Regions from separate parts of the Mesobacillus sp. AQ2 genome, predicted to be linked through region 3. Evidence: predicted binding sites of a transcription regulator. Region 3 holds the regulator's gene; each other region holds the start of a gene.
What was found. The regulator Rex, encoded in region 3, represses fermentation and respiration genes when NADH is low (regulators of the CRP and FNR family bind a similar motif). The targets are predictions, from matches to a motif close to TTGTGAAATATTTCACAA.
Positions count from the first base shown of each region.

Region 1 (5,956 bases), 2.2 Mb from region 3:
CAGAAATGCCATTTTCCGATTTTTTCATTCAGCATATAGCCGAACATCTTTGGCCACCAGTAATAAAGGCCGGCAAAGATCGGGAACACTACCCCAGGAATCAATACATAGTGGAAGTGCGCCACCAGGAACAATGTGTTGTGATACTGGTAATCGGCTGCAGCCATTGCAAGCATGACGCCAGTAACACCGCCGATGACAAAGTTAGGAACGAATGCAAGTGCCCAGAGCATGGATGTTGTAAACTTGATTCGCCCTTTTCTCATTGTGAACAGCCAGTTGAACACCTTCACTCCGGTCGGAATGGCAATCGCCATTGTTGTGATCGAGAAGAACGAGTTCACTGCGGCATTATTGCCCATCGTAAAGAAGTGGTGAACCCAAACAAGCATACTCAAGACAGATATCATCACAATTGAAATAACCATTGATTTATAACCGTAAAGCGTTTTGCGGGCAAAAGTTGAGATAATATCTGACAGCATTCCGAAAGCCGGCAGAACGACAATATAAACTTCAGGGTGTCCCCATAACCAGAACAGGTTTGCCCATAGCATATCCATACCGCCTCCGGAAATCGTGAAGAAGTGAGTACCGAATGTGCGGTCAAATGTCATCAATGCAAGTGCCACTGTAAAAATAGGGAAGCTGGCCACGATGATGATTGATGTAATGAATGATGTCCAGGTGAACATTGGCATCTTCATCAAGGTCATGCCTTTGGTTCTCATTTTTAACACTGTGACAACGAAGTTAATACCAGTCATCAAAGTACCGGCACCTGCAATTTGCAGAGCCACAGCATAAAAGTTATTCCCTATGCCCGGACTGAATTCTTTCCCGGCAAGAGGGAAGTATGAAGTCCAGCCAGCATCTGGTGAACCACCGATAATGAATGAAATGTTAAAGAGCGCAGCACCGCTCACAGTCAGCCAGAAGCTGAGTGCGTTTAGCTGTGGAAAAGCAACGTCCCGAGCGCCAATCTGCAATGGTACGGCAAAGTTCATGAGACCGATCAACAGCGGCATCGCCACAAACAGGATCATGATGACACCGTGAGTTGTAAAGACTTCATTGTAATGTTGTGCATTCAGGAATTCATTTTCTGGAACTGCCGTCTGGCCTTTCATCATCAACCCGTCAATTCCGCCGCGGAAAAACATCACGACACCAAGCAGGATATACATGATCCCAATTTTCTTGTGATCAACGGTTGTCAGCCATTCAGTCCAAAGGTAATTCCATTTTTTAAAGTAAGTGATTCCAGCTATCGCTCCTACGATCGTCAGAGCAATACCAATCTGTGATGCAAAAATCAGTGGATCGCCGGTTACAAAAAATTCATCCCATTTAATGCCCACTGTGCTCACCTCCGTGAGAATCCTCAGTTTCTGATTCTTTATGATTCATAGTTTTAGAGTCGTTTCCGTCTTTATTTTTGTAATTATTCTCGTCCTCAAAAATCTTACCTGGCCAGCCATGTCCTCTGTCATACATTTCAGGGTTGGTGTAATTCTTTGAGTGAGGATCGGAATGATCAACCCATTCAAGATGCGTATTTGAGAACGTCTTCCGGCCAAAGTGTGATGGCTCAAGCATTTTCTCATATTCTTCAAGAGTCATTTTTGGTGCCGTTTCCTTTACGTCCTTAATCCATTGGTCGAAATCTTCCTGTGTTTGGGAAAGGACTTCGAATTCCATTCCTGCATAGCCCTGGCCATTGAAGTTTGTATTTCGGCCTACATATGAGCCAGGATTGTCAGCGACAAGGTAAAGCTGTGTCTCGGCATGCGCCATTGTGTACTTTTGACCGGCAAGTGCAGGAATCCAAAAGCTCTGCATCGTACCAGCTGATGTCAGCTTAAAGTCGATTGGACGATCTTCAGGGATGTTCACATAATTGACTGTCTCGATCCCTTGTTCTGGATAGCTGAAAATCCATTTCCAGTCAGCAGAAGTAACATTTATGACAAGCGGTTCTTTATCTTCATAGCCTTTAGGAATTTCATCTATTGCATAAATTGTTTTGACTGTTGGAATGGTCAAAGCAATGATAATTAAAATTGGAATGACAGTCCAAATAATTTCCAAGACTGTGCTGCCGTGTTCTTCAGGCGGCTCATAATCCATATTGTTTTTTCGCTCACGGTACTTCCAGACAATGAAAGCGAAAAGCCCGAATACAACCACTGTAACAAGCAGCATCAAAGCAATCGAAAAGTTGATTAGCTCAAGAATTTGCCTGGCGATTGGTCCCTCAGGGTTAAATACCACCATATTGTTTTCACAGCCGCTAAGCAACAGCATAGCCATGATCGAGGTGAGGGAGACCAAAAAAAGTTTTGATTTCTTCATCACTGCAGCTCCTTTCAAATTTCAACCTTGTTCATTTTATCACAAACTTATGTTCATTTGTTCACAATGTTGTCAAAAGTAAGCCGAAAATGAACGGTAAGTTGTGGCAAAAAAGGTGTGATAAATATCACACTGCTTTATTTGTAATCATTCTAACATGGAAATTGTTACGGATCTGAAGACAAATGTGAACAAATTATGAAAACAAAAAATGTCATCTTCGTGAATTTCGAACGGCAGATATTGACGAAAAAAAACAGGGCCATATTGCAGGCCCTGTAAGGGTACTTCTTTTGTTTCTATTTTAAGATATCCTGTATGTTTCGATATAGGTCTCCAATGCTGGATGGAATTCTTTTTCGTAATGGGCAGATGGACAAACTTTTACAATAATTGTTTTGCTCTCAAGTTGTTTTTTCACTTTGAGGGTTGCGTCGCAGCGTGGGCATTTCTCTTTAAAAAGATTCATAGTTTGCACCTCCTATAATCCCTATGTGTTTAGTATGAATTAAAAGTGGTTATTTTTCAATGGTTAATAAGCCCAACTATGGTACGATGAAAGTGGAATGTGATCTGGTATTAATCGGAGTAGAGGTGTCAAAATGTTATTAGAGAATTTAACAGGAAAAAAGGCCATCATCACTGGTGCAAACAGTGGAATTGGCTATGAGGCTGCAAAGGACCTTTCTTCAAAAGGAGCATTTGTCATCCTGGCTGTTAGGAACATGGAAAAGGGCAAGGGAGCAGCAGAAGGCATCCTTCAGCGAAATCCCCAGGCAAAAATAAAACTTATGAAGCTTGATCTGGCAGACTTGCAAAGTGTCCGCGATTTCACCGAAGTCTTCATGGAAGAATTCGATTCTCTCGATCTTTTAATCAATAATGCCGGGGTCATGATTCCGCCTTATGGAAAGACTAAGGATGGTTTTGAACTTCAGTTTGGCAGCAATCACCTTGGTCATTTTGCTTTAACGGGACTCCTGTTGCCGATTTTAAAAACAACCTCCGAATCCAGAGTGGTGACTTTAAGCATTATCGCCCATAGAGGAGCCAAAATAGATTTTTACAATTTAGATGGCTCAAAAGGTTATAAAGCTATGAAGTTTTATGGGCAAAGTAAACTGGCCAACCTTTTATTCGCCAAAGAGCTGGATAACCGTTTCAAACATCATGGACTGGAGAGCATCAGTATTGCATGTCATCCGGGAATTTCAAATACGAATTTATTCCATTTAGGTAAAGGCGAAACTCCTGCATTCATGAAAGGGATGGTCAAATTCTTTTCGCAGCCTGCCGAAAAGGGAGCTGAGACAACCATTTATGCTGCTACTGAAGAAAGCCTGCAGGGCGGTGAATATATCGGCCCAAATGGACGAGGGAATCGCAAGGGGAATCCAGCAATTGAAATTCCAGCAGCAGGTGTTTACAACAAGGAGACCATGGAAAAATTGTGGGCAGTTTCTGAAGAATTAACAAATGTTAGATATACCTTTTAAAGGCTCTGATAATAGAGTCTTTTATTATATTAATATAATATTAATCGTGTAAGCGCTAACATATTCACTTATATTATTGTTATTATAAATGGTAATTTATAGTTCATATATTGTTCAATATTTCACAAACTATTATTGTTTTATTATGATAATCTTTAATTAGAAAGAAGAAAAGGAGTGATTGAAATGATGTACTGCGAATTCAAACCATTCTCCACCGATACTGAGACCTATTCACAGGAAATGCTTGAGGAGCTGATCGGTGATGAATTCGAAGCAATGATGTTTAAGGATGATGAGAGAATTCCAGCCTATATCTGGACAATCAATTTTGTGGTTATTGTCAAAAGAAGTACGAAATTTCTAACAGACATCAGCTTTGAAAAAATCCCCAGGAATCCAGTTTGCGAGTGATTTTTTTTACAAGTACTTGTGAAATGATTCACAAATAAAAACCTTTTATTTACCCTTAAACAAAAAATATGTACTAAAGTATAGCAAATTGAACAATCATCCCAATTTCTTAAGGAGGTCCTGAAAAATGGGCACAGTTGAAAAAGTGGTTAATTCGCATCCTTCCGTTGCTGAAATGATTGATGGTTTAGTCGTGAAAGGATTGAACGCCTTAACAAAAATGCGTGAGCTTGATCAGGAAGCTGTAAACCAGATTGTGAAGGAAATGGCGCTGGCAGGACTAGATCAACATATGCCGCTCGCAAAGATGGCAGTTGAAGAAACAAAACGTGGAGTTTATGAAGACAAGATTATCAAGAACATGTTTGCTACCGAATATGTTTACCACAATATCAAGTATGATAAAACAGCTGGCATCATTGATAAAAATGACCATGAAGGCATGATTACCATTGCTGAGCCCGTTGGTGTGATTGCCGGAGTGACTCCTGTTACCAATCCAACCTCAACAACGATGTTCAAGGCCCTGATTTCCATCAAGACACGCAACCCAATCATCTTCGCCTTCCATCCATCTGCTCAAAAGTGCAGCAGTGAGGCGGCAAAAATTCTTCGGGATGCAGCCATTAAGGCAGGAGCTCCTGAACACTGTGTGCAATGGATCGAAAAGCCTTCACTTGAAGCCACTCAGGCTTTGATGAACCATCCTAAGATTTCGATGATTTTGGCTACCGGCGGTGCAGGAATGGTGAAATCAGCATACAGTTCAGGCAAGCCCGCATTGGGCGTTGGTCCGGGCAATGTCCCTTGTTATATTGAACGGACAGCAAATGTGAAGAGGGCTGTCAATGATCTGATTTTATCCAAAACATTCGACAATGGGATGATTTGTGCTTCTGAGCAGGCAGTTATCATAGATAAGGAAATCTATCACGAGGTCAAATCTGAAATGGTTGCGAACAGCTGCTACTTTTTAAATGAGGAAGAAAGGATAAAAGTAGAAAAGCTTGTCATCAATGAACATTCCTGTGCAGTGAATGCTGATATAGTGGGAATGCCTGCACACAGAATTGCTGAAATGGCAGGCGTAGCAGTGCCGGAAGAGACAAAAATCCTTGTAGCCGAGCTTAAGGGTGTGGGGCCACAATATCCTTTGTCACGTGAAAAATTGAGCCCGGTATTGGCTTGCTATAAAGTGAACGGAACGGAAGAAGGGCTGAAGCGTGCGGAAGAAATGCTGGAGTTCGGCGGCCTGGGCCATTCCGCTGTAATCCACTCGACAAGTGATGAGATTATAAAGTCATTTGGTCTGCGAATGAAGGCAGGGCGTATTATTGTCAATGCACCATCATCACAGGGCGCAATCGGCGATATCTATAATGCCTATCTTCCATCCCTGACCCTTGGCTGCGGAACATATGGAGGCAACTCGGTTTCCACAAATGTCGGTGCAGTCAACCTAATCAATGTGAAAAAAGTAGCGAGAAGGAATGTGAATATGCAGTGGTTTAAAGTGCCTTCTAAAATCTATTTTGAGAAGAACTCTACACAATACCTGGCAAAAATGCCTAAAATATCGAAGGCCTTCATTGTTACAGATCCAGGAATGGTAAAGCTTGGCTATGTAGATAAAGTTCTCTATCACTTAAGAAAGCGTCCGGATTATGTCCACTGTGAAATATTCTCAGAAG
Region 1 is NZ_CP126080.1:2,432,464-2,438,419, forward strand. Features, by position in the region: partial or broken gene qoxB (cytochrome aa3 quinol oxidase subunit I) at 1-1,361, opposite strand, end outside; gene qoxA (cytochrome aa3 quinol oxidase subunit II) at 1,351-2,355, opposite strand; gene QNH36_RS12215 (hypothetical protein) at 2,660-2,824, opposite strand; gene QNH36_RS12220 (oxidoreductase) at 2,958-3,851, shown strand; gene QNH36_RS12225 (hypothetical protein) at 4,038-4,265, shown strand; gene adhE (bifunctional acetaldehyde-CoA/alcohol dehydrogenase) at 4,393-5,956, shown strand, end outside.
Region 1: qoxA (cytochrome aa3 quinol oxidase subunit II) is a predicted target of Rex. The motif match lies at 2,405-2,422, and genes of this name have one in related genera.

Region 2 (5,956 bases), 1.8 Mb from region 3:
TTGACTGGAAGGTCCATTCAAGTTTGGACCGTGAGGCTTACCTCCGGCAGGATATGGGACTTTTGTTCGTCAATGGGCTTTTAAAAGGGAAATTTGCCAAATGGGAGCAGGATACGTCAGATTTATCCCAGGAAGAACTCATCTCATATGGAGAAAGCGCCAGATATGACGCGATTTCTTTTCACTATGCTGAGCTGCATGGTGACGGGAACCGGATCACAAGTGCCCAAAAAATGTCTGATGACATGATCTATGTGGTCGACTCTCATTTCAGCCCGCTCCAATCATTCACCATCGCCAAAAGCAAGCAGGAGAAGGAATGGAAAAGAGTGCTTGACCAAAGTGTAAGGAACAGGCTTAACCGAAGTTTGAAAATAGCTGAAAACACCTTCAGGTTCAAGGCGGCAGATTATCTATCCGTCCCCCTGGACACAATCAGGAAATATGAAGATCAGTCTATAACAGGTTTTACGAAAAAGGAAACCGCCAACATACTGGGAAAATTGTGGGAAGGATTGTATAAGAATTATTATCTGGGCATAAAAAAAAGCGATGGCACTGCCATTGACCCAAATGGAAGTACCATGCCATTGATTTTGATTGCGAAGGATAAAAGCCATCTGCTGGTTGTCACCCAGACAAGGACCGGAGAAAGCATCGTCCTCAAGCAGCTTCTTCAAGATAGAAATTAATCTGCTCAAGTGTCTTTTTATAGCTTTCTTTTCCAGGATTCAGCTCTACTGCTTTTTTAGCGTATATACGTGCCAGATCAAGATTTTTTTCATCAAAAAAGATTAAGGCAAGATTATAGTACGCTTCATGGAAATTCGGTTCCATCTCGATTACTTTAAGGAGATTCGATTTGGCCTCTTCCAGCCTTCCCAGCTTGATTTCGGTAAAAGAAAGCATGAATAAGGATTCTGATGAGAGCTGCTCCGACTTGCCATACTCTGTAAGCAGGTCATTTGCCTGCTGATATTCCTCTTCTTTAACATGCTGCTGGGCAAGCACTAAAATGGACCTTTCATCGACCAGATCTGCTTTTTCGCTAAAACCATATTGTAATGAGAAAAAGATAGCCCCAATCGTCACTGCCAGAAAGGTGGTTTGAAGCAAAATACGTCTTTTCTTTGGCAGATGGAAGATGCCTGCTGCTGCAAATCCTCCAATCAGGCCTCCTATATGGCCCGCATTATCGATTCCTGGAATGGTAAATCCGAATGCCAGGTTGATGCCAAGTACGACAAGTATATTCAGGCCCAGTGTCCGCCAAAACAACCTTGGTTTTGCTACACCGAAATAAAGCAAGGCACCAAAGCAGCCAAAAATCGCTCCGCTTGCACCAGCCGAAAGATTCGGGCTGTATATAAAACTGGCAAGCACTCCACTGAATCCTGCCAGGATGTAAATAACCAAAAATCGAAAATTACCATACAGCCTTTCAACCATTGTTCCTAAATAATATAAAGCCAGTGTATTCATGAACAAATGGAGCAGGCCTATATGGATGAATATCGGCGTGAAAAAGCGCCACCATTCACCTTCAAGAATCAAAGGGTTGAATTTTGCGCCAAACTTAATCAGGGTGGAAGTATCCGTGCTTCCCCCCGCTGCCTCAAGGACGAGAAACATTAGTACCTGGATGGCAATGAATATATAGGTGAAAAAGGGTTTTCCATAGTGAAAAACAGATTGTTCTTCCTTTGCCCTTTCTACTGCGTTTAAAAGGGCATTTTTTTTAATGGCCTCGATTACTTCTCCAGAATGTTCCTCAGCAAGATCAATTCTTAATTGGTCATTGAACCTGCTTTCAAGTTTTCCTAAAGCTTCCTCCGCCTTGGCCCTTTCTACCAAAATGGACTCAACAGTCACCTTTCCATTTACAGAAAGATAAGGCTCCGCAAGACGGAATTCATAATCATCCACAGGTGGATATGCACTAAAGTATAGGTTTAGGATCTTTAAGTCCTTTTTAGCAAACTTCCTGCGGATTCTCTCGCCATTTTCAGCAATCAAAATGATGTCACGTTGAAGCCAGTTGCTCCAGTCAAGATTATATTGAAGCAGGCGAATAACCTGCGTTTGCTTGTTTTCTGTCTTCTCCAGCCACAATTCTCCCTGATCCTGTGATGCTTGCAGGATACGGTATTCCTTTTTTACAATCAGGAATTCAGCAACTTTCCAAAACAAATACTCTTCCAAAAAAGCCAACTTCTCCCCTACTTTCCCGCCAAAATCCGGCCACTATGTATTATCTATATTTTTTCCTCTCCAAAATTATTATAAACCAAATAACTTCATACCAGATATAAAGAGGCCTTTAAAGCAGAAAAAGACCTTTTAAGGTCTTTTTACTGGAATTCCGAAGGTCCTGAAAATAATGAACCCATCATCTTGCTTCTGATTCCGGGCAGTCCCATGATCGAACCCACTGCCACCCGGCGCAGGAACCTGTTTCCCAGAAGCATATTCATGACCCGGTATCTATTACCGAATACAAGGTATCCCGCCAGGCCAAGCATAAAAATCGAAACCACTTTTCTTGCCATATATATCCCTCCCTTTTTATTTTAGGAATAAAAGCACATTTTTATCCTTTCATACCAAAAAAAGATGGGTTAGAAAATGTTCCATATATAATAGAAGAAAGCGGTTTCAATTTTTAAAAAAGTTACAAGGGCTGCTTTACGGACAGCCCATTTTTTTACGCCTTCAGGACAGGATCCATGACCTTTCTTAAAACCTCTACAGAATGGTCAAATTTTTGCTGTTCTTCTTTTTCCAGCGGCAATTCAACGATCTCCCTGATTCCATTACGATTGACGATCGCTGGTACACCAATGTAGATATCATCGTGTCCGTACTCGCCATCCAGATGGGCGGATACAGTCAGGATGGAGTTCTCATCCTGCAGGATGGCCTTTGTCAATCGAACAAGACCCATGGCGATTCCATAATAGGTTGCGCCTTTACGCTGGATGATGTGATAGGCGGCATCCCGTACATTCGTGAAGATTTCCTCCAGGTCATCATGCCTGTAATCTTCCTGATCTTTAATCATCTTGGCAATCGGCTTCCCGCCAATATCCGCATGGCTCCATACTGGCAGTTCGGTATCCCCATGTTCCCCTATGATATAAGCATGGACATTACGTGAATCCACCTTGAAGTAGTCCCCAAGCAAGAATCTGAATCTGGCTGTATCAAGGATGGTCCCTGAGCCAATGACTCGTTCCTTTGGAAGTCCCGAGTATTTCCAGACAGCATAGGTAAGGATATCAACCGGATTGGTCGCGACAAGAAAAATACCGTCAAAACCGCTGGCCATAATTTCATCTACTATGCTTTTAAAAATCCTCGTGTTTTTCTCCACAAGATCCAGTCTTGTTTCGCCAGGCTTTTGGTTTGCGCCTGCACAGAGTACCACCAGGTCTGCATCCTTGCAGTCAGAATAGGAACCGAACCATATTTTCGTCTGTGAAGGAGCGAACGCCATCCCGTGATTTAAGTCCATTGCGTCCCCTTCAGATTTTTCTTTATTCAGATCGACAAGAACTAATTCCTCTGTTACACCCTGGTTGACCATCGCAAATGCATAACTCGATCCAACGAAGCCGGTACCAACCAGAACAACACGGTTTACACGATTTTTCATATCGCATCTCCCCCTAAGATTATAATTGATGACTTAATTGTACTTTTTTTCACAATGATTATGTATTGCTGTTATACAGAGTAAACGTTATCATTATAAACACTTTGTTACAATTCAATCCAGTTTATTTAAGGAAGAAAAATCAAAGCTTTTCAGCTGTGTGTTAGAGGATGCTATATAATAACATTCCCCCCAAGGCCGCTGTAAAACATGAGAGAAAATTGACTGCATCATTATTCATCATGACCAGCCCGGAAACATGACGGGTTGGTTCCGAGCAATGTTGTATTTTCTCTGTGAGCAAATTGCATTTGACGCATGTGAATCCCGCCTGGACATAAGCCCCGAGCAGGGTATCGATCATCGTTCCCGTCACACCCAACAGAAAAACCGCCACTGTCCACCCTGCGCCCATCGCAAACAGGTAATCAGCAGTCAGGGCAATCAACAAGGCACCTCCCGCAGCTGCAGCTGTTCCAACAGTTGAAATCGCACCTGAAGTTCCTCTTGGCACCCTTTTAAAAGATTTGATCGATAATGGCTGTACTTTGCTCAATACGCCTAATTCCGAAGCCCATGTATCACCATTAGCACTGGCAAGGGAGCTCGCCAGAACAATGAACCACACAGGATCGGGGGATATGAAATTAGCCAGACCAGCAAATGCTGCAGTTCCCCCATTCGCTGCTACCTGCGCCCAATCCCTTGCCGAGCCCTTTTCATGTAATTCACCCAATTGTTCCTTGCGCTGGCTTTTATATTTGGACAGCAGGCTGGAGGTGAGGAAGAAAACCCCCAATAACATCATTCCCTTAATTCCAAATCCCGCCCATATCAATATACCCGTCAAAAAAGCCGCGAAAGCCCCAGATGGTTTAAGAAGCTGAAAATAGGCAGACATGCCAGCAACTCCTGCGATAAACCCTATGATCAAAATCTGATCAATTCCCAATATGGATTACCCCTTCGCTGTGAATGATTTTCTGTACGGGTATGTCATGGCTTTCAACGGGGACTTCATCAACCAGTTGATCTTTAAAAGCCAGGGAGACTGTCATTCCCTGGAAGTCTGCCAGGAAACGGTCATAGTAACCTCCTCCAAAACCAAGTCTATAACCGTTATGCGAAAACGCAAGTCCAGGAACCACAACCAAATCGATTTCTCCCCGGCCCACTGAAACGGTCTCGGAGACAATTGGCTCCAACAGCCCATAAAAAACGGTTTCGAGCTGTGAGAATCGCTTCAGTTCCCTGAAATCAAGGCCCCTCGTTTTAGGTTCACATTTAGGGACAACGATTCTTTTGCCCTGCTCCCAGCCCTTCCTGATGAGCTGAAAAGTATCAACTTCAGGAGCCTTCGACACAGTGAGAGCTACTGTTGTCGCTGAAATCCACTCATCAGAACGAAACAGCTGCTGTGCGATTTGATAGGACTGATCTTCATATTCTGGCAGGTTAAGTTTTGACAGTTTTTCCTTTGTCGACTGTCTGAGATTTTTTTTGGTATCCATGCTTCTTTCCCCCAACCCTTTGCTATTTTGTTTGTACCTGACATCTATGTATTAACAATACCATTCACACCATGTGGGAAAAAGGGTTTTGGATAGGCTCATGTGCAAATTGACTGCCTTTTTAGATAGTTCAGTTCAGAAGTCTTTCGGTATTTGCCTTGAAACCCTAAAATGCGATGGTGCATGGAAGACCAACACTCTATGGAAATTTGGCAAACAAAAAAGCAGCTGGGAAAAATCCCGCTGCTTATTTTGTTTCGCGATGTACTGTCGCGCGCTTATCTCTAGAGCAGTATTTCTTAAGCTCAAGACGATCTGGGTTGTTACGCTTATTTTTTTTAGAAATATAGTTGCGCTCTCCGCATTCTGTGCAAGCTAATGTAATGTTTACACGCATGTATTTTCCCTCCAAACTATTCAAGCTAGGTTCGTGCATACGACTTTTCTATAATATCACTTTTTGTCGGGGATTGCTAGTGTGTTTTTTAAAAGGAGCGCATTCAAATGAACAACGGCGTTTTTTTCCGTTCCTTCAATGATCCAACAGCTGCTTTTTTGGGTTTCCCGGGGGTTCATTTTCAGATCAAGCGAGAACAGGCTGGCTGCAGAACCTTTTGCCATTGGTTGATAGTTCAGTTTCCCTGACTCCCTGCAATTCCAAAGGCGTTCAGTGCTTACATTCCAAATCGGCTGGACAGTGCACTGCTTCATCCTGCCACTGCTGTTCAGTCCATTGACAAGGTAGATTCTTTTATCCGCAAAGTGATAAATGACATTCTCATTCGGCGAT
Region 2 is NZ_CP126080.1:3,300,420-3,306,375, forward strand. Features, by position in the region: gene QNH36_RS16705 (hypothetical protein) at 1-692, shown strand, start outside; gene QNH36_RS16710 (rhomboid family intramembrane serine protease) at 664-2,202, opposite strand; gene QNH36_RS16715 (hypothetical protein) at 2,352-2,549, opposite strand; gene QNH36_RS16720 (L-lactate dehydrogenase) at 2,705-3,655, opposite strand; gene QNH36_RS16725 (DUF92 domain-containing protein) at 3,819-4,607, opposite strand; gene QNH36_RS16730 (5-formyltetrahydrofolate cyclo-ligase) at 4,597-5,166, opposite strand; gene rpmG (50S ribosomal protein L33) at 5,414-5,563, opposite strand; gene QNH36_RS16740 (hypothetical protein) at 5,620-5,956, opposite strand, start outside.
Region 2: QNH36_RS16720 (L-lactate dehydrogenase) is a predicted target of Rex. The motif match lies at 3,693-3,710, and genes of this name have one in related genera.

Region 3 (5,956 bases):
CCAGTTGCTGCGTTGAAGCCTGTGCCGACTTCTTCGCGCTTCAGGCGCTCAACGATGACTGAGCCTTCAAGGCCAGCGTTGTGAGCGATTTGGCGAACTGGTTCTTCCATAGCACGAAGGACGATGTTCACGCCAGTAGCTTCGTCGCCTTCAGCCTGGATTCCAGCAACTTTGTTGTATACGTTCAGAAGCGCTACGCCACCGCCTGATACGATACCTTCTTCAACTGCAGCGCGAGTTGAGTTAAGAGCATCTTCAATGCGAAGCTTGCGTTCTTTCAATTCAGTTTCAGTAGCAGCACCAACCTTGATGACTGCAACACCGCCAGCTAGCTTAGCAAGGCGCTCTTGCAGCTTTTCACGGTCAAATTCAGAAGTTGTTTCTTCCATTTGAACACGGATCTGGTTTACGCGGCTTTCGATTTGAGCGCTGTCTCCAGCACCTTCAACGATTGTTGTGTTTTCTTTTGTAACCACAACTTTAGAAGCGCGTCCAAGAGATGTGATTGTAGCAGACTTAAGGTCGCGTCCAAGCTCTTCAGTGATTACTTCACCGCCAGTCAATGCAGCGATGTCTTCAAGCATAGCCTTACGGCGGTCACCGAAACCAGGTGCTTTAACAGCCACTGCGTTGAATGTTCCGCGAAGCTTGTTGACTACCAATGTAGCAAGTGCTTCACCTTCAACATCTTCAGCAACAAGCAATAATGGCTTGCCTTGCTGTACAACCTGCTCAAGGACAGGAAGGATTTCCTGGATGCTGCCGATTTTCTTGTCAGTGATCAGGATATATGGATTTTCAAGAACTGCTTCCATCTTGTCAGAATCAGTTACCATGTAAGGAGATGCATATCCGCGGTCGAACTGCATACCTTCAACAACATCCAATTCTGTAGTGAAGCCTTTTGATTCTTCGATCGTGATAACACCGTCGTTGCCAACGCGCTCCATTGCTTCAGCGATCAATTGACCAACTTCTTCGTCAGCAGAAGAGATTGCCGCAACTTGTGCGATAGAAGCTTTGCCTTCGATTGGCTTAGAGATAGCCTTAAGCTCTTCAACAGCTGTAATAACAGCCTTTTCCATACCTTTGCGGATGCCCATTGGGTTAGCGCCGGCAGTTACGTTCTTAAGACCCTCACGGATCATCGCTTGAGCAAGAACTGTTGCAGTAGTCGTACCGTCACCAGCAACGTCATTTGTCTTACTTGCTACTTCAGCAACAAGCTTAGCACCCATGTTTTCGAATGCATCTTCAAGTTCGATTTCTTTTGCGATTGTTACACCATCGTTTGTGATAAGAGGTGAACCGAATTTCTTCTCAAGAACCACGTTGCGTCCTTTTGGTCCAAGAGTTACTTTTACTGCATTTGCAAGAGAATCTACTCCGCGAAGCATCGCGCGGCGTGCTTCTTCACTGAACTTAATTTCTTTTGCCATTGTAGAAAAACCTCCTCAGAATTTTAATTTATAGCGTTCTGTCTATAATCGCAGTGATTATTCAACTACAGCAAGAATGTCGTTTTCACGTAGGATCAGGTACTCAGTCCCCTGGTACTTCACTTCTGTGCCTGCGTATTTTGAGAAGATAATGCGGTTTCCGACTTCAACTTCAAGAGCAACGCGCTCACCGTTTTCAAGTACACGGCCAGTTCCAACAGCTACGACTTTACCTTCTTGAGGTTTTTCTTTCGCTGTGTCGGGTAAAACGATACCGCTTGCAGTTTTTTCTTCAGACTCAACAAGCTCGATAATAATGCGATCTCCTAGTGGCTTGATCAAGTGAAACAACCTCCTCAAATTATATGTAGATTTTTTTATTAGCACTCGCCTCAATAGAGTGCTAACACAATTTATATAATAATGAATCTCTATTTTTTTTGCAAGCGTGAAGCTAAAATTTTTCATGAAAATTTACGAGGGTCCTGATGGTGTCGAATGCTGGTGAAATCTCTGCTGACCGCGTCATTTCCTGGTTTGGTAGAGGACGTGCTTCTTCAGCGGACTATCCTGATCCACTCTTGGGTGAAGAAATGTTTTAACAGGTTTCATGCCGATTTTTTTCATGACATTGACAGAGGGTTTATTGATTTCTGCTGTAAAACTGACGACCTCGCTAAAGCCCAGGTTCTTGAATCCATATTCCAAACAGGCCCTGGCACCTTCTGTTGCATAACCTTGGCCCCAGGCATTTTTCTTCAGCCTCCAGCCAATTTCGATGCACGGGGTAAAATCTGATTCGAATGTTGCCCTGTGAAACCCTATGAATCCAATGAACTCTTTTGTTCTCTTCTCTTCAACCGCATATAACCCAAAGCCGTATTCTTTGAACTCGGCAAGAATCACCTGATAAAATCTCTCAGTTTCTGCCGAGGATAAAACACGAGGAAAATAATTCATCACATCCGGGTCTGCATTCATTTTGCAAAAGTGCTCTAAATCTGCGCTTAACCAGTCGCGCAAAATCAGTCGGGATGTTTCCAAATAAACCATTTGGACCTCCAATCATTTTTAATTCACCTTAACAAGTATCTGGTAGTCAGGGAATACTAAGTTCGAACAACCAACTTTTTCATCCTGGCCCTACAATTTGAACTTTCAAATCATTTACTAGTAGAATATAGAGAGTGTATAGATAAGCAAAGCTATCCCCGTATTTTATTTTACAGGCCAGCATATTATTACGTAAAATTTCAGAACATACATTTCTGCATTATTAAGGAGTTTTTTCGATTGAAAAAAGAATACTGGTACGTCATTATTGCCTATATTGTTATGCAGCTTTCAAGCCTGGTCGGGGTCCCAATCATTGCTTTCATCGGTGCTGCGATGGGAAAAAGCCTTGATGAAATGCAAACCCTTGCGATTCCATACTGGCTTGTGATCAGCTTTTCACTGACTCTCCTGATCATCCTGCTGATTTTAAGGAAGGAAAGAACCATAAATGCTGATTTGCGTGAAGTTTCTTCGCCGGCAAGTTCGGCTGCCTGGGCTTTCGCCGGGGTATTCCTGGCCTTGTTCGCGCAGTCGATTGCAGGCAGCATCGAAAGCATGCTTGGAATTGAGATGGGCTCGGAGAATACTCAGGAAATCATCAAACTGATTGAAAGGTTTCCGGTTGTGATTCTCGTCAGCTCGATCATCGGTCCGATTTTGGAGGAAATCGTCTTCAGGAAGATTATTTTTGGCAGTCTGCACAGGAAAATGAACTTTTTCTTAGCAGCCTTGATCAGTTCCGTCATATTCGCACTGGCCCATATGGAGCCGGAGCATGTGATCCTATACTCTGCGATGGGCTTTACGTTTGCCTTCCTTTATGTAAAAACAAAGCGGATCATCGTGCCGATCATCGCCCATGTTACAATGAATACAATGGTTGTACTGCTTCAATCCGTATTCAGGGAAGACATTGAGAGAATGATAAAAGAAGCAGAGAAAATACAAAGCTTTATTGGGGGATTTTAAGTCATGAAGCAATCGCCTATGTTTTCAGGCATTGTCTACATCTTGTTAGGCAGCTTATTCACCTATTTCGCCATCCAAAATGTCAACGATACTGGCTGGGGATTTTTCAGTTATTTGCTCGTCCTGCTCGCAACGTTCGATTTCGGTTCCGGCATCAGAATGATCCTGTTCCATTTCAAACTGAAACAAATGGATAAAAAATAGCTCCTTCATCGAAGGAGCCATTTTTTATTCTTCAGAATCACTGTCTGTCGGATAATGCTTCAAGAAATAAATCAATGATTGCAATTCTACTGCCAGATCAATATGATGGATCCTGATTGAAGACGGTACATTCAGCCTCGCGGGCGTAAAATTCAGGATCCCCTTCACATTCGCCTGTACCAGTCTGTCCGTAATCGGCTGTGCTACCGCTGACGGCACGGTCAGGATCGCCACCTGGATGCCTTCCTCGACAACAACTTTATCGAGGTCATCCATGTGATAGACAGGCACATCGCCAATCTGCGTCCCAACCTTATCCAGGTCGACATCGAAGGCAATTTGAATTTTTGTATTATTGTTTTTGGAAAAATTATAATTCAAAAACGCCGTTCCTAAATTACCAACACCGATCAGCGCAACCTTCGTGAGTTCATCCTGGTCGAGCGTCTTTCGGAAAAAAGTCAGCAGGTAATTCACATTGTAGCCGTAACCCTTTTTACCCAAAGCCCCGAAATAGGAAAAGTCCCTTCTGATCGTAGCCGAATCCACTTTTACCGCTTCACTCAGTTCCGCGGACGATACCCTCTGCTTGCCTGAAGAATGCAAGTTCAATAAAAATCGGTAATACAGCGGCAAGCGTTTTGCAGTTGCCTGCGGAATCTTCATAGCATCATTCGTCATTCTCCATCCTCCACCTGTTCGTATTCTATTTTAACTTCTCATCTCTCTTAAAATCGCCGTTTTTCCCGCCAGTTTTCTCCACAAGATAGGTTTTGCCGATCACCATGCCTTTGTCAACGGCCTTGCACATATCATAAACAGTCAGCGCGCATGCAGATGCTGCTGTTAACGCTTCCATTTCTACCCCTGTATTCCCTTTTGTTTTAACTGCTGCAGCGATATTTAAAATATAATCATTTCCATTTTGCTCCCATTCAAACGAAAGGTCAATTCCTGTTAATGGAATCGGATGGCACATCGGAATGATTTCGGACGTCTTCTTGGCTGCCATGATGCCAGCAACCTGCGCGACTGCCAGGACATCACCTTTTTTCATCTTATTTTCAGTAATCCTTACATATATATCTTCATTAACGGTAATGCTTGAATGGGCGACTGCCGTACGGACCGTCTCAGGTTTTTCACTGACATCGACCATCTTCGCTCTTCCCTCTTCATTAAAATGCGTAAATTCTGCCATCTTCAAGCTCCTTTCAACCAAATAATACACTATTTTCACAAACTTGTGTGTGAACTTTGTTTCTATCTTCACATATAGAAGATGAAATTTTTCTGCCTTACCGCCTGTAGCAGGCCGCACATATTGCCGAGCCCATAGGATTGGGTTACACTATCCCTAAGGCATTAGAGGTGAAAAATAATGATTCTATTACAAGTCAATCAGCTATCAAAATATTTTGCGGCTGATCTTATTTTATCGAATATCAAGTTTGAAATACAGACCAATGATCGTGTTGCTCTTGTCGGCCGGAACGGGGCTGGGAAATCAACCCTCCTGAAAATCATTGCCGGCTATGAATCCCATGACGGCGGCGAGATCATCCGCCCGAAAGGAACATCAATCGGCTATCTTGCCCAGAATACCGGGCTGGAATCCGAGAAAAGTATTTGGGATGAAATGCTGGCCGTTTTTGATCATCTGCACAGCATGGAAAAAGACCTGCGCCGGCTTGAGGAAAAAATGTCTGATCCAAGCATCCTGTCGAACGAGTCCGAGTATGAAAGAGTATTGAAGGATTATGACGTTTTGCAGGTCCAGTTCAAAGAAAAAGGCGGCTATCAGTATGAAGCTGACATCCGCTCGGTCCTGCACGGCCTGAACTTCCAGTCTTTTGATTATTCCACAAAAATCTCCACTTTAAGCGGAGGACAGAAAACAAGGCTTGCGCTCGCCAAGCTGTTATTGACACGTCCAGATATTTTGATTCTTGACGAACCAACCAACCATCTGGACATTGACACACTTTCCTGGCTAGAGCAGTATCTACAGGGCTATGATGGTGCGATTCTGATTGTTTCACACGACCGTTATTTCCTTGATAAGGTTGTGAACCAAGTATACGAAATCTCCCGTCACCAGCTGACGAAGTTCCCGGGCAATTACAGCTTATATTTAGAACAAAAAGCAGCAAATTACGAGCGCGACCTGAAGTTATATGAAAAGCAGCAGGATGAAATCTCCAAGCTGCAGGATTTTATCCAGCGGAACCTTGCCAGGGCCTCGACAACGAAACGGGCCCAGAGCCGCCGGAAACAACTCGAGAAAA
Region 3 is NZ_CP126080.1:256,797-262,752, reverse strand. Features, by position in the region: gene groL (chaperonin GroEL) at 1-1,439, opposite strand, end outside; gene groES (co-chaperone GroES) at 1,497-1,781, opposite strand; gene QNH36_RS01465 (GNAT family N-acetyltransferase) at 1,965-2,492, opposite strand; gene QNH36_RS01460 (CPBP family intramembrane glutamic endopeptidase) at 2,733-3,464, shown strand; gene QNH36_RS01455 (YdiK family protein) at 3,468-3,668, shown strand; gene QNH36_RS01450 (redox-sensing transcriptional repressor Rex) at 3,693-4,349, opposite strand; gene moaC (cyclic pyranopterin monophosphate synthase MoaC) at 4,375-4,869, opposite strand; gene QNH36_RS01440 (ABC-F family ATP-binding cassette domain-containing protein) at 5,050-5,956, shown strand, end outside.

Region 4 (5,956 bases), 220 kb from region 3:
AAAAGCCAGTAGCGTCGAATCCAGGGCCTGTTAATTTACCCCAGCCAGCAGTCATCCAGTTGTATCCAAGCCATACCCTAATGACAGTCAATATACCAGCAGCAACATTGTTTTCTCTTAACCATTTAGCAAACATGTTCCTCACTCCAATAAGTTAATTATTATTATTACACTTATAAGATATCAAATTTATCTTGAAAATAGGGTGTTTTGTGAATGAATTCACAATTCCGTTGAAATCTTTTGAACGAATGGTGACAATGGCGTTTTTAGAGGGCAATTTTTAAAAAGGCTGCCTTCTCTTGACTATTGCTGATCATCTTTCTTCCGCAATTCAACCAACTTCCGTACTACAGGAAGAAGCAAAACTTCCTTTCTGCCCCCTGCATATCGCTCCAAAATTTAGACATCATAAAGATGACTAAACCAAACTAGGAGTGATCTGGATGAAAAAATCAATCATCATTGCAGGATGTGCAGTTTTTACAATGGGCCTGGCCGGATGCGGAGCGAATAATAATGCAGCCGAAAACAATCGTGACCAGCAGGTAGAAATCAACCAGGTTAGACGTGGTCCTGTAGCTACCGAGGATAACAGACTTCAGCTTGCTGACCGTACGGAACGCCAAATTGAGCAGATGCCGGAGGTTGATGATGCACGGGTCATCATCTCCGATAACAATGCGTATGTTGGAGTAAGACTGGCGGACAATAACCTCGACAACTATGGAAATGCCCAGGTCAATGATGCACTGGATGGCAATGGAAGGACTTTTGCCAAAAATGGCTGCGTTGACCAGGATGAAAGCTCAGCCGGGAATGATGGCATTATTGACGGGCAGGGCGATGCTGGAAAAGACCGCAGGAATGATGGCAATAATGGTGCCAATATATTGGGCAATGGAAATGACAATGACATGAATGGAACAGTCGGCAATAATGGCGAGGACGTTACTTTATTGGAAAAGCAGATTGAGCAAAGAGTCCGCCAGACTAACAAAGGGATCGACAGAGTTTATGTTTCTGTTGACCGCACCGCTTATAACAGAATGGGAACCTTCGCCGATGATATCCGCACCGACAGAAACAGGGACGGTCTGTTCGAAGATTTCCGCAATTCGATGGACGATCTCTTCAGAAGATAAAATCAAAAGCATAGGATTTGCTTCCTATGCTTTTTTTGCTGCCCATTAAAAACAGGAATTTCTCCCTTTCCTCGCGAAATATATCTTAGATCTATACTAAGGGAGATTAACATGGTAGTTGACACTGAGATAAAAGAGGAGATCTTTGAAGCGGTCACACGCTTGTTTGGAATCGAAATTCAAAGCTGGAATCCAATCCATTTAGGATATAAAAACTTAAAATGGCAGGTCAAAACAACTGCCGGCGATTTATTTGTAAAGCAATATAACAAGCAGCGATATCCGGAGGAAAGGGTTCCCGGCCTGGAAAAAGCACTGCAGATTCAAAACATGTTGTACGAGGAGGGCCTGCCGTGTCCTAAGCTTTTTCCCTATAAAGGGAATTTCGTCTTAAATACGGAGAATGGCGAACGCTTCGTTCTCATGGGTTTTAATAAGGGATTCACCCTCCCTCCAGGCAGCGCTAACTCCTATCAAATGTACAGTCTGGGAAAGGTCATTGGCAGGATGCACGTGCTGCTTGAGAAAAATATAGCCAGGGAACCGCTTCATTGGGATCTTTTATCAAAACCTGAAATGCTGGAAAACTGGAATGAGAGATATGAAGAAGCCATTGCTCTTGATTGCAGCAAAACCCTTCAAAATCTGGAGATACAAAGAAGGATTCTCGCGGAAAACGATACATCCTTATTTACTCAATGTGATAAAGGCTGGGCACATTGGGACTTGTTTGCGGATAATATTTTATTCAGCGAGAATGGGGTTTCTTCAATTCTTGATTTTGACCGGATGAATGTTGTCTATACCGATTTTGATATTTCACGGCCGATCTTGTCATGCTGCGTTGATGAAAATCGAATGAACGTGGATGGCGTTTCGGCATTTGTCAGAGGTTATCGGAAGTACAAGCCCCTGCCTTTTGCACAACTGATAAAATCGATAAAACTAACCTGGTGGAGAGAAGCTGAATGGGTCCGGGTTGAGAAGCCTGGAGACTCCACGCCCCTTAAACGGTTCAGTGAAGAGAATGTGTGGATAGCGGAAAATTGGGATTGCCTGGAGGACTTGTTTTCAGGAATATAAAAATGCTGCCAGGATTTCCCGGCAGCACGATTTATGAATATGGGGGGAGTTAACTCTGGTTATGCTGCGTTTCGGACACCATCTTCACCGCGTTTGAATACTGTTTTGCGGATGAATGGAACAACCCAGCGGTCTAATCCATATTTACCAGCGTTGAAACCAGCAGCCAGGATGATGAATCCGAAGAAGATGTCAGTTGGGTTGTGAGATACAGTTCCGGCTAAGAAGAAACTGAAGTTCATCACTAGGCCGAAGAACATTGCGGCAGTTGTCAGTGTTCCAAGCAGCAATCCAAGGCCAACAAGGAATTCCCCTAGTGGCACGATTGTATTGAAAATATCGACATTCGGGATCGCGAAGTTTTCAAGGAAGTTCACGTACCAGCCATATACCATGTGTCCATCTGGACCTTTAACCGGGTTTGCGACTGCTCCTTTTAAAAATCCAGTAGCGTCGAATCCAGGACCAGTCAACTTGCCCCAGCCAGCAGTCATCCAGTTGTATCCAAGCCATACCCTAATCACAGTCAAGATACCAGCGGCAATATTGTTCTCTCTTAACCATTTTGCAATCATGTTCCTCACTCCAATAATTTAATTATTATTATTACACTCTTAAGATATCAAATATATCTCGAAAATAGGGTTATTTGTGAAACTGTTCACATTTCTGTTGAAATGTTTTGAACGAATTTTGACAGCCTTTCATTTTAGGGATCCTTTTGCTTCTAAAAGCACCTTTATGATTGCGATTCCAGCCGCATAAGGGTCCCTTTCTTCTCTAAATACATCCCCTTTCTTGCCTCATAAGGGTTCCTCTCCTCACGAAACCCACCTTTCTTTCCCTTTCCAGTCATATAAAGAGGATTTAAGTCGGCTGTTCTAGAATGTAGAATTACGAGTCATGCTTAGTAAATGGAGGGAGGATTTTTAAAGTGTACGAACTAAAAACAAAAGAAAATGATCATAGTGTCATCAGCTTTATCGAGAGTGTAGAAAGCCCAAAGAAGCGTGACGAGGCTTACAAATTATTAGATATTTTTACAGAAACGACAGGGTATCAAGCTAAAATGTGGGGGCCAAGCATCATTGGTTTCGGATCCTACCACTATAAATATGAATCCGGCCATGATGGAGATGCCCCGCTTGTCGGCTTTTCACCGCGCAAAGCCAAAATCAGCTTGTATTTTGCCACTGGCGACACCGAAAGAGAGGCTTTGTTGAAGGATTTCGGCAAACACACCTCAGGAAAAGCATGTGTGTACATCAACAAAGTGGACGATATTGATACTGAAATATTGAAAGCACTGATTCATCAGTCTGTTGCCTTTTTAAAAGAAAGATACCCTGCAAGATAAGGAGGAATACGAATGGAACCTGTAACAATCCCAGATCTTACTGCCAGGCCATATGGCTTCACCGTTGAAAGGATCATGAGTTCCCCGCCTGAGGTTCTTTTTGAAGCGTGGACCGAAAAGTTCGACGAATGGTTTGCGGCCCCCGGCACGCTAATTATGAAGGCCGAGGTCAATTCAGTTTTTTTCTTTGAAACAGTGTTTAAATTGGACGAAAAAAGTGAGATACAGCGGCATCCTCATTACGGAAGATTTCTGCAAATCGTACCGAATCGCCTGATTGAATTCACCTGGCTGACAGGTGCAGGTGGAACAGAGGGTGCAGAAACAGTGGTCACGATTGAATTAACATCTCATCAAAATGGGACACTTTTAACCCTGTCACACAAAGGTTTCCCTAATGAAGAATCAAAAAGCCGCCATGATTCGGCTTGGGAAATGATCCTTGAACATCTTGATGAGAAAATGAGATAAATGGTTCCCAATCTCCCCTCCTGCAACAAAAATGTAAATAACTGGTCTTTTTAAAGACATATAAAACGGGAATTAAAAGGGCAAGAGTAGTTATTTTCAGATGGAGGGACCGATGATGAAAAAATCGACCAAAAATTTTGTACTGGCTTCCTTGCTATCAGCGGGCGGCGCTGTACTTCTGACAGCTGCCTACCGCAAGAGCCAGCGGGATGCGATACGCTTCCTTGAGGATACCGACATGAGGAACAGCGCGAAAATTGACCAGATGGAAAGTGTCGATGCGGGCATCGATCCCGCGGAAAAAGGGCTTACCCAGCTAGACTCTGCGATGCGCGCTGAGTGGATCGCCAATGGATTCCCGCAGACTCATATGGAAATGGAAGTATTGGAGAAGGAAACAGATGTTGAAAACAACACGAACTATGCACCGATGTAAAAGGTATAAAAAGAACCTCACCATTGTCTGGTGAGGTTCCTTTTACGCATCATGCACAAGCCTGTTTTCTTTTTTACCATGTAAAAAGTAATAGAAAATAAACCCTACAAGAATCAGTGGCACCATGGCAAGATACAAGCCGTTATAACCATAATTCGGCACCATGAAGCCGAGCAAGAATGGCCCAACACCTATGCCCATGTCCATTGCAATGAAAAACGTGGAGGTTGCGAGTCCCATGCGGTGCGGCGGTGTCATTTTGATGGCAACCGTCTGGGCGATGGATTGAAAGTTTCCATATCCTAAACCGATCAGCGCTGCAGCTGCCAGGAAAATCAGACTGGAACTGACCTGGCTCAGGGCATACATTCCGACCGCAAATAAAAGCAATGCAGGGTATGCCACGCTGTTTGCGCCTCTGGCATCCATCAGTTTGCCAGTGAATGGCCGTGAGAATAAAACGGCGATCGCATAAACGAAGAAGTACATGCTGCCCACCTCAACAAGGCCTGCCTCTTTCGCATATGATGCGATAAAAGAAAGCGTTCCTGAATACGCAAGCGCGATGATGAACATGACAATCGATACCGGAAGGGCATTGGGCTCAAAATAATTAGCCAGGCTGAACCTTCTGCTTTTCGTTCCATCGGCCTGGTAGTCCACGACCGGTTCTTTGATTGTGAGTGCAATCGGCAAACACGCAGCACCGACGACCAGGGAGAATATGAACATGCTCATATAACCAAACTCATTGATCATCGCCAGGCCAATCAGCGGGCCAATGGCTGTAGATAAAATCACACTCAAGCTAAAATAGCTGATCCCTTCCCCTTTCCTGCTGGCAGGAACAACCTGCGCCACAATCGTTCCGGTTGCTGTCGAAGCAAACCCGATCCCAATCCCATGCATGAAACGGATGACAAGCAGAAAATAGATGTTAGAAGGAATGAGATAAAGAGCAGATATAAGAACAAAAAACTGAATTCCTCCAAGCAACATCTTTTTGCTGCCAATCCTTGCAATTTCTTTACCGCCATACAATCTGGCAAAAAGAACCCCAATGATGAAAATACTCGAGGCCAGCCCCGCCATACTGCTGGTAGCGTCGTATGTATCGGCAGCGTATGAGGCCATTGTCACAATCAAAAGATACATCGACAACATAATGACGAAGTTCACGACCGAGATTGAAATAAAATCCTTCGTCCAAAGTTTTTCTTTTGGCATCAAGCTTCCTCCTCGCTTTACTTGTTGAATGCAATAGTCTATTTTGCTTGATAAAATTATTTCGGAAAACGAATTAAATTATAACGCTTTAACATGGATGTGTCCAGAGCCTTAAGTATCTGCCTGCATGCAACCATACTTTTAAAAATGCTATAAACCTTGTAGAGGTGGAGTTACCATGATCAAAAACATCACGGACAGCGCCACTAACCTCCCTTCCGAGCTGATGGCGAGATA
Region 4 is NZ_CP126080.1:477,466-483,421, reverse strand. Features, by position in the region: gene QNH36_RS02445 (DoxX family membrane protein) at 1-136, opposite strand, end outside; gene QNH36_RS02440 (YhcN/YlaJ family sporulation lipoprotein) at 447-1,145, shown strand; gene QNH36_RS02435 (phosphotransferase) at 1,257-2,228, shown strand; gene QNH36_RS02430 (DoxX family membrane protein) at 2,288-2,803, opposite strand; gene QNH36_RS02425 (DUF1801 domain-containing protein) at 3,163-3,585, shown strand; gene QNH36_RS02420 (SRPBCC family protein) at 3,598-4,056, shown strand; gene QNH36_RS02415 (hypothetical protein) at 4,172-4,492, shown strand; gene QNH36_RS02410 (MFS transporter) at 4,535-5,719, opposite strand.
Region 4: QNH36_RS02430 (DoxX family membrane protein) is a predicted target of Rex. The motif match lies at 2,878-2,895, and genes of this name have one in related genera.